2 regions of the Nocardiopsis oceani genome follow, and region 2 is predicted to be linked to the other one. Evidence: predicted binding sites of a transcription regulator. Region 2 holds the regulator's gene; the other holds the start of a gene.
The links. Region 2 encodes HrcA, which represses chaperone genes, less so after heat shock. Its sites were predicted from a motif close to TTGGCACTCTCNNNNNGAGAGTGCCAA; they were not measured.

Region 1 (8,368 bases), on a different contig from region 2:
GGACGAGGCCGACTCCACAGCTGAACGGGTCCTGGTCATCGACCACGGCCGGGTGATCGCCGACGGCACCCCCGACCAGCTCAAGAGCCGGGTGTCCGGCGACCTCATCACCCTCGGCTTCGCCGACCAGGCCCAGGCCAAGGGCGCCGCCGAGGTGGCCGAACGGACCTCGCCGCCCGGCGGGGTCGAGATCCGTGACCGGGCCGCCCCTGAGGTGCGTTTCCGAACGGAGCGCGGCGACACCGCCCTGCCGGAGCTGCTCCGCTCTCTCGACGCCGCCGGCCTCGACCTCCGCACCGTCCAGGTGCAGCGGCCCACCCTGGACGACGTGTTCCTGACCCTGACCGGCCGCAGCCTGCGCGAGGGGGACCAGTGACCGCCGTCGACCGCACCGGGGCAGACCCCCAGCGGACCACCGGAGGACTTGCGGGCATGCTGCGCGACACCGCAACCGTCTTCGCGCGCCAGATGCGCCCGATCCTGTACCGGCCGTTCCTGGTCGCCTTCGGGATGCTCCAGCCGCTGCTGTACCTGGTGCTGTTCGCGCCCCTGCTCACCGGGTTGGCGGGCGCCGAGGGCGAGAACCCCTGGCAGTGGTTCGTCCCCGGTCTGCTGGTCATGCTGTCCCTGTTCACCGCCGGGTTCGCCGGGTTCGGTCTGCTGCCGGAGATGGCCTCGGGTGCGCACGAACGGATGCTGGCGACCCCGACCAGCCGGGTGGCACTGCTACTCGGCCGGGTCCTGCGGGACGTGCTCATCGTCCTCGTTCAAATGCTGCTGATCATCGTGCTCGTGGTGCCGTTCGGTTTCCGGACCACGGTGCTGGGGGCGCTCGCGGGTTTCGCCCTGCTCGCGGTCCTCGGGATCGGGTTGTCCACGCTGTCGTACCTGGCCGCGATGGCCGCCAAGCAGACGTACGTGTTCGCGCCGGTCCTCCAGACCGTGATCATGCCGCTGATGCTGCTCTCCGGCGTGCTGCTGCCGATGGAGCTCGCGCCGGGGTGGCTGTACACGCTGTCGCGGTTCAACCCGGTGGCGCACGTGGTGGACGCGGCCCGGGTGCTGTTCAGCGGTGGTGCTTGGGACACCACGGTTCTGCTCGGCTGGGCCATGGCAGCCGGGATGGCCGTACTGGCGCTGGCGCTGGGTGCGCGCTCCATGCGTCGGCTGAGCAGCTGAGTATCCGCGCGCCCGCGGGGTAGTTGAGGGGTGTGCACCCGCGCCCCTCGGCCTCCCTTGGGGGACCCCTGCTGTTCGCCGAGCGCACAAACCTCCAGGAAACGGGACGTTTACGCAGGTGTCGGGCGTTCTTCGGGGAGTGGAAATCGTGACCACATCGTTTGCACTCTCCATGGGCGAGTGCTAAAAATAAGAGTGGTTAGCACTCATCATTGCCGAGTGCTAAGCCGGAGCGAGGCTGCGAGATCGTGGGCCTCCGGCAGCAGGGTTGCCGGTGCGCGCACGGTCGTCCGTCGCGGGCGCATGCCTCGTCCCATCGCGTATCAGCCCGGTCACGGGAGGACAAGAACTCAATGGCAGCCAAACTGATCGCGTTCGACGAGGAGGCCCGTCGCGGCCTCGAGCGTGGCATGAACCAGCTCGCGGACGCCGTGAAGGTCACGCTCGGCCCGAAGGGCCGCAACGTCGTGCTGGAGAAGAAGTGGGGCGCCCCCACGATCACCAACGACGGTGTCTCCATCGCCAAGGAGATCGAGCTCGAGGACCCCTGGGAGAAGATCGGGGCCGAGCTGGTCAAGGAGGTCGCCAAGAAGACGGACGACGTCGCCGGTGACGGTACGACCACCGCCACCGTCCTGGCCCAGGCACTCGTCCGCGAGGGTCTGCGCAACGTCGCCGCCGGCGCCAACCCGATCGGCCTCAAGCGCGGCATCGAAGCCGCCGTGGCCCGCATCAACGAGGAGCTCGGCAACCTCTCCAAGGAGGTCGAGACCAAGGAGCAGATCGCCTCCACCGCCTCCATCTCCGCTGGTGACAACCAGATCGGTGACACCATCGCCGAGGCGATGGACAAGGTCGGCAAGGAAGGCGTCATCACCGTCGAGGAGGGGCAGACCTTCGGGCTCGAGCTGGAGCTCGCCGAGGGCATGCGCTTCGACAAGGGCTACATCTCGCCCTACTTCGCCACCGACCTTGAGCGCATGGAGACGGTCCTCGAGGACCCCTACATCCTCATCGTCAACTCCAAGATCTCCAACAACAACGAGTTCCTGCCCGTTGTTGAGAAGGTCCTGCAGTCCGGCCGTCCGCTGATGGTCATCGCCGAGGACGTCGCCGACGGCGCCCTGCAGACCCTCGTGGTCAACAAGATCCGCGGCACCTTCAAGTCCGTCGCCGTCAAGGCCCCGGGCTTCGGTGACCGCCGCAAGGCCCAGCTCGCCGACATCGCCGTGCTGACCGGCGGCCAGGTCATCACCGAGGAGGTCGGCCTCAAGCTCGAGAACACCGAGCTCGAGCTGCTGGGCCGCGCGCGCAAGGTCGTCGTCACCAAGGACGAGACCACCATCGTCGACGGTGCCGGTGACGCCACCACCATCGCCGGTCGCGTCAACGAGATCCGCAACGAGATCGAGCGCACCGACTCCGACTACGACCGCGAGAAGCTCCAGGAGCGCCTCGCGCGTCTGGCCGGCGGCGTGGCCGTCATCAAGGCCGGTGCCGCCACCGAGGTGGAGCTCAAGGAGCGCAAGCACCGCATCGAGGACGCCGTCCGCAACGCGAAGGCCGCGGTCGAGGAGGGCATGCTGCCCGGCGGTGGCGTCGCGCTGCTGCAGGCCAGCGTCCCCGCGTTCGCGAAGCTGGACCTCGAGGGCGACGAGGCCATCGGTGCCGACATCGTGCGTCGCGCGATCGCCGAGCCGCTGAAGCAGATCGCCATCAACGCCGGCCTCGAGGGCGGCGTCGTGGCGGAGAAGGTCAAGAACCTGGAGCCCGGGTTCGGCCTGAACGCCGCCAGCGGCGAGTACACCGACCTGTTCAAGGACGGCGTCATCGACCCGACCAAGGTCACCCGTTCGGCTGTGCAGAACGCCGGCTCCATCGCCGGTCTGTTCCTGACCACCGAGGCCGTCATCGCCGAGAAGCCGGAGAAGGCGGCGGCCCCGGCCGGCGACCCGACCGGCGGCATGGGCGGCATGGACTTCTAGTAGGTCCGTGATATCCCGGGCCCACGGGCCCGGACGCGCCTGAGGTCCGGATACGCGACCTCGCCCGCGACGACCGGGCGGTTCCCACGGGGGCCGCCCGGTTTCGCTCTTTCCGGGGAGCTGTCGTTCCCGGGAGCGCTCAGTCCAGCCCGGGAAGGGCTCCGGGGCGGTTCAGAGCGCCAGCCAGTCCCGGACGGCGAGCTTCACCTGGGGCGTGAGATCGCTGGCCGCGTAGTCCTCGGCGGGAGCCCAGCGGTAACCGGTGTGCTCCTCGGACAGGACCACCGCGCTGCCGTCGTACGGCAGGGCGAAGGTGAACTGGCGCTTGCGCGTGCCGCGCCGCGAGTCGTAGTCGAACCAGGTGACGAACGGTTCCAACGCGAGCGGTCCGGGGTTCGGTCCGAAGGGCCCGGGCTCCAGACCGAGGACGCCTGGCTTCATGCCGATCTCCTCGGCCAGCTCGCGCGCCAAGCCCTCCAGCAGGCTCTCACCGGGGTCCACCCCGCCCGAGGGCAGGTCCTCGGCGCCCGGGTACGAGGTGTCGTCCGTGCGCCGCCGGAGCAGCAGGATCTCGCCGTCCCGGTGGACGATCGCGCCCACGGCGAACCGCTCGATCCCGTTCCGGCGTGCGCTCTCGACAAGGTGCGTGACGTCCATGCTCCGAACCTAGCGGGCCGGGTGCGAGTGGACGGGCGCGGGCAGGCTGAAGCGCGCGGAAGGTCAGGCTCCCCCGATACCGAGTATGCGGGGAGGAACGCACCCCGGGCGAACCGGTTCGGGGGAACCTGTGGACAGTCGGCCTCAGACCCGGACCAGGGTCAGGTAGGCGAAGCCCATGGTCTCCCGGGCGCCGTGCAGGCGGAAGTGCCGGTGCCCGTCGGCGCGGGCCCGGATCTCGTCGGCGCCGGGGGCGTCCGGGTTCTCCAGGAGCCAGTCCTCCCAGCCCTTGGCGTTCCCGTTCTCTATGACGTCCCACTCGTCCACGGTGGCCTGCTCCACCGCGTACAGCCGGAAGCCGTGGGAGACCGCGAAGTCCACAAGCTCGGGCAGCGGTCGGTACTGGTCCCAGGGCACATCCTCCAGCGCGGCCAACTCGGCGTCGTTCGGCGGCCGCTTCCAGTAGCACTCCCCGAACAGCGCCCTACCTCCCGGCCTCACCAGGTCGGCCAGGGCCTCGAGGGCGTTCGCTGTGTGCACGACGGGGTCGCCGCCCCACACGTGCGTCGAGCCGACGTTCAACACCACGTCGGACGGCTCGCCCTTCCACTCGCCGGCGTCCCCGGCCACCAGCTCGACCCGGTCGGCCAGCCCGCGCTTCTCGGCGTTGGCCAGCCCGTGCCGGATGTTGCCCTCGCCCAGGTCGATGCCGAAACCGGTGGCCCTGGGCTCGGTGGCCAGCGTGCGGAGCAGAAACTCCGCCCAACCGCAGCCGACGTCCACGACGTGGCGGCCCTCGAGCGGGCCGAGCGAGCGGATCAGACGAGCGGCCCGCTCATCGGAGAGCGGGCCGTTGAAGTCGAGGTCTCGGTACAAAGGGGGAATCGCGGGGGTTGCCATCCGAGCAGAGTGACCTGCCCCGGCCCGGCCTGTCCATTGGTTTTCCGTAGCCGGGGTGCTCAGCCGATCGACGCCGTGCCCACCCCACCATCACCAGCCTCGGGTGCGGGTGAAGAGGCCGACGAGCAGGAGTGCGACGCCGCTGGCGGCGGCGATTCCGCTGTAGTTGGAGAGGTCGCTTTCGGAGCTGATGAGTGCGGCCGCGCCGAAGACGAGTGAGAACAGGAAGCCGAAGCCGGAGCCGCTCAGGGCCAGGCGGCGGAAGTAGATCCGGTGCGGGATCGGGCGCAGTGCCCCACCGACACCTGGATCGTCATTGTCAGAGGCGAGCCGTTGCGGTAGGGGGCGAGCGAGAGCGTCCGGGAGGGTGAAGGGGAGCGCGTGGGGGAGGCCGTTCGAAAAGGGCAGGGTGGCGGCAGCCATAGGAATCCTCCAGGTTGCGACGGACAATCGCCCCGAGGTTAGAGCGCACGCCCCTGCACGGACCCGCCCTTGGCCGGAGGCGGCCGTCCACCGACCGGCTCCGGCCCCGACGGCACCCGGTCCCACCACCCATCCCCGCCTGATCAGGGCTGATCACCTGGGTCGATCAGGCGCGGACAGGCGGGGAAGGGTGCCGCTAGGGCCAGTGGTGAAGGTGGCGCACCGGGATCCGGTGCTGGCCCTGGTCGAGCCAGCCCTCCCCGGTGTCCAAACGATGGAGCGCGGCAGTCTCCTCATCGTCCAGAGGGCGGTTGATATCGAGGCCGTGTTCGTCGTAGTCGGGGATGTAGTGGGCCGGGTCGTAGGCCTTGCCGGTTTCGTGTGGCTGGGTGTTCACGTCCCCCTCCTCGGCTCCGGGACCACCGGGGGATGGGGTGCGGGGCCTGGCGGAGGGCCGTGGTGGGCGCGCAGGCGTGCTTCCAGGAGTTCGCTGGTGGGTTCGATCTCGGTGCGCCAGTGGGTGCGGGCGCTGCGGTGGGTGGCGACCCAGAGCGTGCCGGTGTAGGCGAACCTGTGGGTACGGCCCCAGCGACCGGCGAGTTCTCGGAGGACGTCGCCCGGCCGTCGGTGGGAGCGCCCGTGGTCGTCCATGTGGTCGCCGAGGTGATCGGCCTGGCGGATGCAGTGCCAGCGCTGGTGGTGGTCGGTGGTGCCTTGGGCTTCGCACAGTCGCATCAGGCGGCCCGCCTCTCCTGCTGGTGGAGGTAGGTGCGGACGGTGTTGCGCAGAGTTGCGAACTCGGAGCGCTCGTCCGGGGCCAGGTCGCGCACGTAGCCGCGCACCCGCGAACCGCGCCTACGCCCCACCCTGCCCGCCGCCCCGGTGGGAGCGGTGTCCGCTGACGTTCGGGGCGCTCGTTGTCCGCGGAAGGCATCGAGTTCGAAGACCACGGCGGTGCTGCTCTTGCACCGGCCTTCGCTGGCAGCGCCGGTGTTGGCGTCATCGGTGCGCACTCGCCACCCGATACCGCGTTCGCTCAGGTCGATCAGTGTGTTGCCGGGTTCGTGCTCGGAGGACAGGCCCGACAGGCCCGGACGGAAGATGCGCCCTCGGGAGGAGCCGCGTACCTCTGCGGTCTCCGCTGTGGTGCGGGTGGTGCCGGGCCGCTTCGGGGGCAGGTCGGTCCGGTGGTTCAGGGAGAAGGAGTGTTCTGCCGCCAGGGACCGCACGGCCAGCAGATCGGTCGAAGCCAGGTAGGTCATCGCGTCCCCTCCGGTCCAGCGGCGGACGCCTGGGGCCGATGCGGGGTCTCGGTGGTGGGGGTGAGGGCGAAGCCAGATCGCCTGGCAGGGATAGGGTCGTACACGTCAGCGCTCCTCTGAAGCGTTGGCCAGGCCCCGGACGTGCCAGCGTCGCGGGGCTCTCTGATGCGTAGACCCAAGTCTCATGTTGCAAACTTCAAAAAACAAGTCGTTTTAAGAAACTCCGTTAAGGGACTTTGTTTTCTGGGTGGATTTGGGTCCTGTGGCATCCTTTGACTCATGGCAAACAGGAGTACGTCGGCCCCTGCAGCCCCCACGGTCGCCCGGTGGCTGCTCGCCAAGGAACTCCGGCGCCTGAGGGGTGACAGGCAGTTCACCGCCGTGGTCAAGGCGGTCAAGTCCCAGCCATCCTCCCTGGCGCGCTGGGAGTCGGGCAGGGCGGACGGACAAGTCCCCTCCGCGAACAGCCTCGACCGACTCCTCGCCTACTACGAGGTCAGTGACGAAGAGGCCGCCCGCATCATGGAGCTTCGCGCCGTAGCCAAGACCCCTGGCTGGTGGCAGAGCCATGAGGTGGCGAAGCACTACGGGACCCTGATCGGCTTGGAAGCCGCTGCCACCGAGATGAGCAGCTACGAAGCTCAGCTGATCCCCGGATTGCTCCAGACAGAGGAGTACGCGCGTTCGGTCATTACTTCTGGTGCCACAGCGTGGCGGGGTACCGAGGACGAGATCGAAGACCTCGTCAAGGTCCGCATGCGGCGGCAAGAGGAATGGGCGGCACGCGGCACGCCTCACCTGTGGGCGATCATCGGTGAGGCGGCGATTCGGCAAGCGGTGGGCGGCCCGAGTGTGACGCGAGACCAGCTCGCGCGCCTCCTAGACTTGAGCCGCGAACAAACCCGACTCACCCTGCAGGTTCTCCCGTACTCGGCCGGAAGCCACGCAGCCATGGAGATGGCCTGCTTCGCGGTTGTGGATGTAGAGGCAGCGGAGCTGGCCACGGTCTACGTGGAAGGCCCCACCGCGAACCTGTTCTTGGACTCCCCAGGTGACGTCACCCGCTATCGAAGAATCTTCGAGCACTTGCGTAAGTCGGCACTTGGCACGACGGGCACCCGCGCCCTCGTGACTGACGTAATGGAAGGTCTCCCTGATGACACCCCTTGAGTTCCGTAAGTCCTCCTACTCCGGGAGCCAGGGCAACTGCGTCGAGGTCGCCGACTCCTCCCGGGGCGCAGCTGTGCGCGACACCCAGAATCGGGAGTCTGGGCACCTGGCCTTTGGTCCCGCTGAGTGGGCGGCGCTGCTGGCGACCGCGTGTAGTGAAAAGTCCTAACTGACGCAGTAAGAGGGCCCCGGTAAGGGCCAGGGCCTTCTCTGCGTTCATCCGCCATCACTCTGCCCCTGGTCGGCGCTCCAGGGAAGGAACCGGCAGCGCGGCTAGCTTGCAGCGCCGTAGAGATGTGCGCAGCATGGGGCGGACGAGGCGTGAGCTTCCCCGATACAGACAGGATGCGCCGGAGCAGTAACGGCTGTCACCTCGAACTTCCACAGGCTGTGGATAACGCCGACTCGCCGCCCCGAGGGCTCAGAGCTCGACGGGATGGTCCCAGTGCTCCCCCACTCGGGCACACTCGACCCTGTATGAGTCACGATGCGGGCCGATCTCCAGTGAGAAGGAGTCCAGAGCCGGGAACCCCGCGTCCGCCAGGGACTGGTATGCGTCGGCCAGGTCACGGCTCAGGGTCCGATCCTTCTCACCGGTGACCGAGCAGTCCGGCCACACGTAGGCCCATGCATCACCGGCGCCCATCCACACGATTCGACCATGGCCGTCCTGGAACGGCCGCACCCCCGTGCCCATGCGCACCCCCGGCATCATGAGAAGCAGATGGGGCATCATCCCCGAACCGATCAGCTCCACGGAACCGACCGGGAAAGTTCCCGTGGGTTTCGGAG
Region 2 (8,368 bases):
GCGGAGATCGCGCGGGCCCCTCTCCACGTTCCGTCCTGTCAGCCCGGACGGCTCTACAGACGGCTCCACCGGGTGCCCGGTTCCTACCAGCGCCCGGTTCTGGACTGGAGCACCGACAGAGCGGCCACCCCGGCGGTGGAGGTGCGCAGGACCGACGGTCCCAGCAGGCCCCTGACCGCCCCGGCATCGTCGAAGGCCGCCAACTCGGCCTCGGAGACGCCGCCCTCGGGGCCCACCACCAGGACGATGTCCGCGCCGTCGGCCGAGGGCAGGGGCACCTCTGACAGCCGCTGGGCCCCCTGCTCGTGGAGCACCACGGCCAGGTCCGCCTCGGCGAGCAGTGCCGCCACACCCTTGCGGTCGAGCGGCTCGGTGACTTCGGGCATCCGCGCACGGCGGGCCTGCTTGGCTGCTTCCCGAGTACCGGACCGCCACTTGAGCAGCGCCTTGGCCCCGCGGTCGCCGCGCCACTGGGTGACGCAGCGCTCGGCGGACCAGGGGACGACGACGTCGACCCCCGCCTCGGTCATCATCTCCACCGCGAGTTCCCCCCGGTCCCGCTTGGGCAGAGCCTGAACGACGGTGATCCGGGGGTTCGGCTCCGGTTCCACCCAGCGCTCCACCACATGGCAGACCAGGGTGTCCTTGCCGACGACCTCGGCTACCTCGCAGCGCACACGCTGGCCGAGACCGTCGCAGAGGTCGACGGTCTCGCCAGCACGGACTCGACGGACCGCGGCGGCATGCCGCCCCTCCGGCCCGTCGAGTCTGATCGGGTCACCCGCCAGGACGGCGGTCTCGACCAGGAAGACCGGTGGGGTCACTTGGCGCCGAAGGCGTCACGGATCTTGGAGAAGAACCCGCCGTGCCCGGGACTGAAACGGCCCGGGTTCTGGTCCTCCCCGCGCAGCTCCGCGAACTTGCGCAGCAGGGCCTCCTGCTCCTCGTCCAGCTTGCCCGGGGTCTCCACGTCGACGCGGATGCGCAGGTCGCCGCGGCCGCCGCCGTCCAGGTGGGTGACGCCCTTGCCCGGCAGGTTGATGACGTGGCCCGAGTTGGTACCCGGACGCAGGTCGATGTTCTCGGTGCCGTCGAGAGTGTCGAAGGCGAAGGAGGCGCCCAGGGCCGCCGCCGTCATCGGGACGGTGATGGTGCAGTGCAGGTCGTCACCGCGGCGCTCGAACGTCGGGTGGGCCTTCTGCACGACCTCGAGGATGATGTCGCCGCGCGGCCCGCCGTTGGGGCCGACCTCGCCCTCGCCCGCGAGCTGGATGCGGGTGCCGTCGTCGACACCGGCGGGGATCTTGACGGTACGGGTCACCTTCTCCCGCACCCGGCCCTCGCCCGCGCAGTCGCCGCAGGGATTGGTGATGACCGAACCCTGCCCCGAGCACTGCGGGCAGGGGCGCGAGGTCATGACCTGGCCGAGGAAGGAGCGCGTGACCTGGGATACCTCTCCCTGGCCGTGGCACATGTCACAGGTGCTGCGGTGCGAACCGGCCGCCGTGCCCTCGCCCTGACAGGTGTCGCACAGGACAGCCGTGGGGAAGGTGATCTCCTTGCTCACACCGAACGCGGTCTCGACGAGGTCGAGCTCGATGCGGATCTTGATGCTGCGTCCGCGCCGAACCCGCTCCCGCGGCCCGCGGCCGCCGGGCTGGCCCCCGCCGAAGAAGGCGTTCATGATGTCGTCGAAGGCGAACCCGCCCGCGCCGCCGAACCCGCCGGCGCCGCCACCGCCTCCGCCGGGGGCGAAGGGGTCGTGGCCCATATCGAACATCCGACGCTTGTTCTCGTCGGAGAGGACCTCGTAAGCCTGGGTCACTTCCTTGAAGCGATCCTGGGTGGCGGGGTCCGGGTTGATGTCCGGATGCAGCTCGCGCGCGAGCCGCCGGTACGCCTTCTTGATCTCGTCCTTGGACGCGTCGCGACGCACCCCGAGAACCTGGTAATAGTCTCTGGCCACTGAGTTACTGTCCTGCCAAAATCTGTCCGACATACCGAGCCACCGCACGGACGGCGCCCATTGTCCCTGGGTAGTCCATACGGGTGGGTCCCACCACACCGATCTTGGCCAGCGACTGGTTTCCCACACCGTAGTCGGCCGACACGATGGAAGTGGACCGAAGGCCCTCGTGGAAGTTCTCCGCGCCGATGCGCACGGTGAGCATCGAGGGGTCCTTCGCCTCACCGAGCAAACGGATGAGGACCATGTTCTCTTCCAGTGCTTCGAGCACCTCGCGCAGACTGGCTGCGAAGTCGACGGCCGCGAGGTTGGCGGTGCCCGCCAGGACGATCTTCTCCTCGTGCCGTTCGACGAGGCTCTCCAGCAGAACCGAGAGGACCGCGACCGCCACCGGGCGGTCCTCCGGTGCGACGTGGGCGGGCAGGTCTTCCACCGCGTCCGGTACGTCGCCGAGGTGCCGTCCGGCTATGGCCCGATTGAGCATGGTGCGCAGGTCGTTGACCACGGTTTCGCTGACGGATCCCAGCCCGTCGATGACGCGCTGTTCGACCCGTCCGGTATTGGTGATGACGACCATCATGATGCGCTGGCCGCCAAGCGGCACGAGTTCCACGTGCTGGACCGAAGACCGGGTCAGCGACGGGTACTGGACGATCGCGACCTGCCGGGTGAGCTGCGCGAGCAGCCGCACCGTGCGGGCGACGATCTCGTCGAGGTCCACCGCGCCGCCGAGGAAGGACTCGATGGCGCGCCGTTCCGCGGCGGAGAGTGGCTTGACCGAGGAGAGCCGGTCGACGAAGAGCCGGTAGCCCTTGTCGGTGGGTACCCGCCCCGCACTGGTGTGCGGCTGGGCGATGTACCCGTCCTCCTCCAAGGCGACCATGTCGTTGCGGATGGTCGCCGAGGAGACACCGAGGGGGTGCCGGTCCGCCAAGGCCCTGGAACCAACCGGTTCGTTGGTGTTGACGAAGTCCTCGACGACGGCACGCAGGACCGCGAGCTTGCGCTCATCCAGCAACTCGCCACCTCCTGGCACTCCATGGTCCTTAGTGCTAATTCTATGCCCGGCCGCAAACCCGCACGGCTACCCGCGGGTAGTAACAAGCCCTGGTCTCCGGTTTCTTCCCGCGCGATCGGCGACGTGCGCCACCCGCCGACGGCGATCCCGAACACACCACCAGTAGACTGCACCACCGTGGCTACCAAGGGAACCGGCCGCTACGGCCGCGACGTTCTGGCTGGAGACTGGCGGCGACCGAAGAAGGGCGCTGTACGCGAGATACCCCTCAGTCGTGACCTCGTCGTCGAGGACGCCGACGAGACCTTCTGCGGTGCCGTGGTGTCCTGGGACAAGGCCACGGTGACCCTGGAGGACCGGAGCGGCCGCAAGAGGGTGTTCGACCTCGGCCCCGCCGCGTTCCTGGAGGACGGGAAGCCGGTGACGCTGGTGCGCCCGACCGCCGCGCCCCAAGGCCCGATGCGCAGCGCCTCCGGATCGATCGCCGTGACCGACGCGCGGGCGCGCACCGCCCGGGAGAGCCGGATCTACGTGGAGGGCGCCCACGACGCCGAACTGGTCGAGAAGGTCTGGGGCCACGACCTGCGGGTGGAAGGGGTGGCCGTCGAGTTCCTGGAGGGGGTCGACGACCTTCCATCGGTGGTGGCGGAGTTCTCCCCCGGCCCGGGGCGCAGGCTGGGGGTGCTGGTGGACCATCTGGTGCCCGGTTCCAAGGAGAGCAGGATCGCGGAGCAGGTCCGGGGCGACGACGTACTCGTGGTCGGACACCCCTATGTGGACGTGTGGCAGGCGGTGCGGCCGGACGCGGTGGGGATCCGGGCGTGGCCCGAGGTCCCGCGCGGCCTCCCGTGGAAGGAGGGGGTCGTCGACGCCCTGGGGTGGCGGATGGAGACGGGTGAGGCCTGGCGCCGGATCCTGGGTTCGGTCCGCGGCTACGGGGACCTCGAACCCTCGCTGCTGGGGCGCGTCGAGGAGCTCATCGACTTCGTCACGGGACCGCACCCCGCGGAAGACTAGGATTACCCCACCACGTCGTCTGACGACGCTTCGGACATTCGTGGTCATCGGTACAGCCTGGTAGCCCGGGAAACAGAACAAGCGTCCCTCAACAGCGGAGCTTAGGAAGAGCATGAGCGAGACCCCGTCGAACCCTCCGTCCCCGGACGACCCGCAGGGGCACCAGCCGCCGAGCCCGCCGCCCCACCCCGAGCAGCAGCCGCCGCAGTCTCCGCCGCCCGAACAGCAGCAGTACGGCCAGCCGCCCTACGGCCAGGAGTACGGGCAGCAGGGATACGGTCAGCCCGGTTACGCCCAACCGTCCGGCGGCCAGCAGGGGCACCCCCCGCAGCAGCCCCCGTACCAGGCGCCGCCGCAACAGCCCCCGCAGCAGGCGCCGCCGCAACAGCCCCCGCAGCAGGCGCCGCCGCAACAGCCCCCGCAGCAGGCGCCGCAGCAGCAGCCCTACGGACAGCAGTACGGCCAGCCCGGTTACGCCCAACCGTCCGGCGGCCAGCCCGGCTACCCGCAACAGCCACAACCCCAGCAGCCCTATGGCCAGGGCGGTCAGCCCGGATGGGGGCAGCAGTCCGGTGGCCAGCCACCGCAGCAGCCCTACGGACAGCAGTACGGCCAGCCCGGTTACGCCCAACCGTCCGGCGGCCAGCCCGGCTACCCGCAACAGCCCCCGCAGCAGGCACCGCCGCAGCAGCCCTACGGACAGCCTCAGCAGCCCCAGTACCAGGTCGCGGAGCAGCAGCCCCCCGGCTACGCCCAGCCCGGCGCCTACGGGCAGCCGCAGGCCCAGCAGCCCGCTCAGGACGGTGGCAACGACATCCTGGTCGCGATGCTCGCCCACCTGTCCGGGTTCGTCATCGCTTTCCTGGGGTGGCTCCCGCCGCTGGCGGTCTACTTCGCCAAGCGCAACCAGTCGCCGTTCATCCGCCACCACGCCTCCGAAGCGGCCAACTTCCAGATCACGCTGCTGATCCCGTACGTTCTGGCTGGCATCACCTTCGTCGGTCTGGGTATCGTCTTCCCGAACCTGATCTGGATCGGGTCCCTGCTCATCGCACTAGTGTGGATCGTCGCGATCGTCTTCGGGGTCATGGGAGCCTCCGGCGCCAACAAGGGTGCTTGGTACCGCTACCCGGTGAGCATCCGACTCCTGAAGTAGAACAAGCTCCCGCACACCAAGGAACTCTCATGTCCTATCCGAACACCCCGCCCCCGGAGGACCCCTACGGCCAAGGCGGCCAGTACCCCGGCCAGGGCGGCTCCGGCGGTTACCCGCCGCAGCCCGGCCCGTACGACGGGGGGCAGCAGCCCGGCTATCCGCCGCCCGGCACCGGCGGTTACCCGCCGCCCGGTGACCCGCAGCAGGGCGGTTACCCGCCACAGGGGTACCCCCAGCAAGGCGGTTACCCGCCCCAAGGAGATCCGTACCAGGGCGGTTACCCGCCGCCCGGCAGCTACCCTCCGCCCGGCCCGGGTGGCTACCCCGGCCAGCAGGGCGGGTACGCACCGCCCCCGGGCTACGGCGACTCCTCGGCCGTCACCGGCCAGGCCAACCAGGAGGAGCGGACCTTCGCGCTGCTCACCCACCTGAGCGGCATCATCCTGGGCTTCGTCGTCCCGCTGGTCATGTACCTGATCAAGAAGGACGAGTCGCCCTTCCTGCGGGACCAGGCGGCCCAGGCGCTGAACTTCCAGCTCCTGCTGCTGATCGGCTACGTCATCGCGATCCCGCTGTCGTTCATCTTCATCGGCACGATCCTGAGCTTCGCGTTGTGGGTGTGCGCCATCGTGTTCGGCATCATGGGCGGCATGGCCAGCAACCGCGGCGAGTGGTACCGCTACCCGGTAGACGTCGGCTGGGTCAAGTAGACCCGTCAGTACCACCCGTGGGGCCCGGCAACGCCGGGCCCCACGTCGTGTTCGGGGCCCGGCCGTTCCGCCCTCAGGTGAGGTCGCGGACCACCGCGTCCGCGAGCAGGCGGCCCCGCCGGGTCAGCGCGGCGCGCCCCTCGGCGTGCGCCCGCTCGTCCAGAAGGCCCTCCCCCACCAGGCGCTGGGCGGCCGCCAGTCCCCGGGTGTCCAGCAACTCCAGGGGGCAGCCCTCTTCCACGCGCACTTCGAGCAGGATCCGTTCGAACCTGCGCTCGGCGCCGGTGAGGACCTCGCGGGCCTGGGCCGGGCTGTCGCCGCCGGCCAGGCGAGCCGCGTACGCGGCGGGGTGCTTGACGTTCCACCAGCGGGTTCCGCCGACGTGGCTGTGCGCGCCCGGACCGATGCCCCACCAGTGGCCGCCGGTCCAGTAGAGCGAGTTGTGCGCGCTGCGGCCCTCCGCGGTGCGCGCCCAGTTGGACACCTCATACGGCGTGTAACCGGCCTTGGCCAAGGCCTCGTCGGCCATGAGGTAGCGGTCGGCCATGGCGTCGTCGTCCGGCTCGGTGAGTTCGCCCCGCCGGACCCGGGCGGCCAGCCGGGTTCCCTCCTCGACGATCAGCGAGTAGGCGGACAGATGGTCCGGGCCTGCCCCGATCGCGGCCTCGAGGGAGGCCGCCCAGTCCTCGTCGCTCTCCCCGGGGGTGCCGTAGATGAGGTCGAGGTTGACGTGCTCGAAACCCGCGTCTCGGGCCCAGGCCACGCACTGTTCGGGGCGGCCCGGGGTGTGCCCGCGCTCCAAGGTCCGCAGGACGTGGGGCTGCGCGCTCTGCATGCCGAAGGACACCCGCGTGAACCCGGCCGCGCGCAGGCGGCGCAGGTAGTCGGGGTCGACCGTCTCGGGGTTGGCCTCCGTGGTGATCTCGACGTCGTCGGTGAAGCCGAAGCGCTCGCGGATCGCGGTGAGGAGTCGGCCGAGGTCCTCCGCCGACAGGAGGGTGGGTGTGCCGCCGCCGACGAACACGGTACTGACGGGCGGCCGGTCCCCGGCCAGCACCCGGTCGGCCAGCTCGACCTCGGCGGCCGCCTGGCCCGCGTAGGTCTGGCGGGAGGCCGTGGCGGTGCCGTCCCGGGAGACGAGCTCGTCGGCGGTGTAGGTGTTGAAGTCGCAGTAGCCGCACCGGGTGACGCAGAAGGGCACGTGGACATAGAACCCGAGCGGGCGCTCACCGAGCTGGGCGAGCGAGGCTGCGGGAAGGTCCCCGGTCCGGGGCACGGGTTCGCCGTCGAGGGCTACGGATGGCATACCTCCAGTGTCGCCGACACTGCGGCGTGCCCGGCACGGCGGCGAGCCTGGGAACTGGCTGGGACCGGCCGCAGAGGAGCCAGTGTGTCCCGGGGCTCCCAACCCCGAGAGTTGCGACACACGTGCCCAGGCCAGAGCCTCGAAGCGCGGCTCTGATCTGGCCCTTCGCCGAACTCCCCTTGGGGCAGGGCCTTTCGGCCTCCTGGGAGCGGTACCACGGGACCTCGTTCCCGGCCTCTCACCAGGATTGTCTGGAGGTGGCCACTACACACCGGCGAAAGGGCACACGATGTCCGACAACACGACCACCCACCGAACCGCGTCGGCCGAGAACCGGTCACTCATCGGTTCCCCCGCGGCCCGCTACGTCTTCGCCGCCACCCGCCTCTCCATCGGCTGGGTCTTCCTGTGGGCCTTCTTCGACAAGCTGCTGGGGCTGGGCTTCGCCACCCCGACGGAGGCCTCCTGGCTCAACGGGGGAAGCCCGACGGAGGGCTTCCTGTCCAACGCCACCGGACCCTTCGCCGGGGCGTTCGGCTCTATCGCCGGAACGTTCTGGGCGGACCCGCTGTTCATGGTGGGGCTGCTGGCGATCGGCGCGGCCCTGATGCTCGGTGTCGGCGAACGGATCGCCGCTGCCTCGGGTGCGCTGATGATGATCCTGATGTGGGCTGCGGTACTGCCTCTGGACAACAACCCGTTCATGGACGACCACATCGTCTACGCCCTGGTCTTGGTGGGTCTGGCGCTGGTGCGCTCCGGCGACACCCTGGGCCTGGGCCACTGGTGGGGCTCGACGGCACCGGTGAAGAGGTTCCCCCTCCTGCGATGAGGCCGCAGGGGGAACGGGGGCGCGTGCGCGCGGCACGCGCCCCCTCCGCGTGTGCGGGGGGCAGCGGGGTGCAGAGGGTGGGAGCAGGGCCCGTGTTCGGGAGTCTGGCCGATGGGTGGGGATCAGAGCCGGTGGGTCGGGGTCAGAGCCCGTGGGCGGCGTTCTCCGGGTCGCGGCGCAGCGGGGAGGGTGCGTCGAGACGGGCCTCGGGCACCACAGCGGACGGGGCGGCCGCGGTCGAGCCCCGGACGACCAGCTCCGGGTCGAAGACGTACTCGGCGTGCGAGACGGGGTGCCCGGCGATCTCGTCGCACAGGGCCCGCACGGCGGCCATGGCCATCGGGGTGATGGGCTGGCGGACGG

Region 1: groL (chaperonin GroEL) is a predicted target of HrcA. The motif match lies at 1,340-1,366, and genes of this name have one in related genera.

Annotation. Positions count from the first base shown of each region.
Region 1 covers NZ_BAAHAR010000053.1:34,216-42,583, reverse strand. The annotation lists gene ACYVDG_RS27525 (ATP-binding cassette domain-containing protein) at 1-376, shown strand, start outside; gene ACYVDG_RS27520 (ABC transporter permease) at 373-1,179, shown strand; gene groL (chaperonin GroEL) at 1,533-3,164, shown strand; gene ACYVDG_RS27510 (NUDIX domain-containing protein) at 3,336-3,821, opposite strand; gene ACYVDG_RS27505 (SAM-dependent methyltransferase) at 3,966-4,721, opposite strand; gene ACYVDG_RS27500 (hypothetical protein) at 4,812-5,144, opposite strand; gene ACYVDG_RS27495 (hypothetical protein) at 5,341-5,541, opposite strand; gene ACYVDG_RS27490 (hypothetical protein) at 5,538-5,879, opposite strand; gene ACYVDG_RS27485 (hypothetical protein) at 5,879-6,406, opposite strand; gene ACYVDG_RS27480 (helix-turn-helix domain-containing protein) at 6,686-7,576, shown strand; gene ACYVDG_RS27475 (DUF397 domain-containing protein) at 7,563-7,745, shown strand; gene ACYVDG_RS27470 (protein-L-isoaspartate O-methyltransferase family protein) at 7,998-8,368, opposite strand, start outside.
Region 2 covers NZ_BAAHAR010000038.1:75,002-83,369, reverse strand. The annotation lists gene ACYVDG_RS22470 (16S rRNA (uracil(1498)-N(3))-methyltransferase) at 84-824, opposite strand; gene dnaJ (molecular chaperone DnaJ) at 821-1,966, opposite strand; gene hrcA (heat-inducible transcriptional repressor HrcA) at 1,971-2,984, opposite strand; gene ACYVDG_RS22455 (DUF3097 domain-containing protein) at 3,162-4,001, shown strand; gene ACYVDG_RS22450 (DUF4870 domain-containing protein) at 4,828-5,157, shown strand; gene ACYVDG_RS22445 (DUF4870 domain-containing protein) at 5,187-5,867, shown strand; gene hemW (radical SAM family heme chaperone HemW) at 5,941-7,173, opposite strand; gene ACYVDG_RS22435 (hypothetical protein) at 7,463-8,005, shown strand; gene ACYVDG_RS22430 (LacI family DNA-binding transcriptional regulator) at 8,148-8,368, opposite strand, start outside.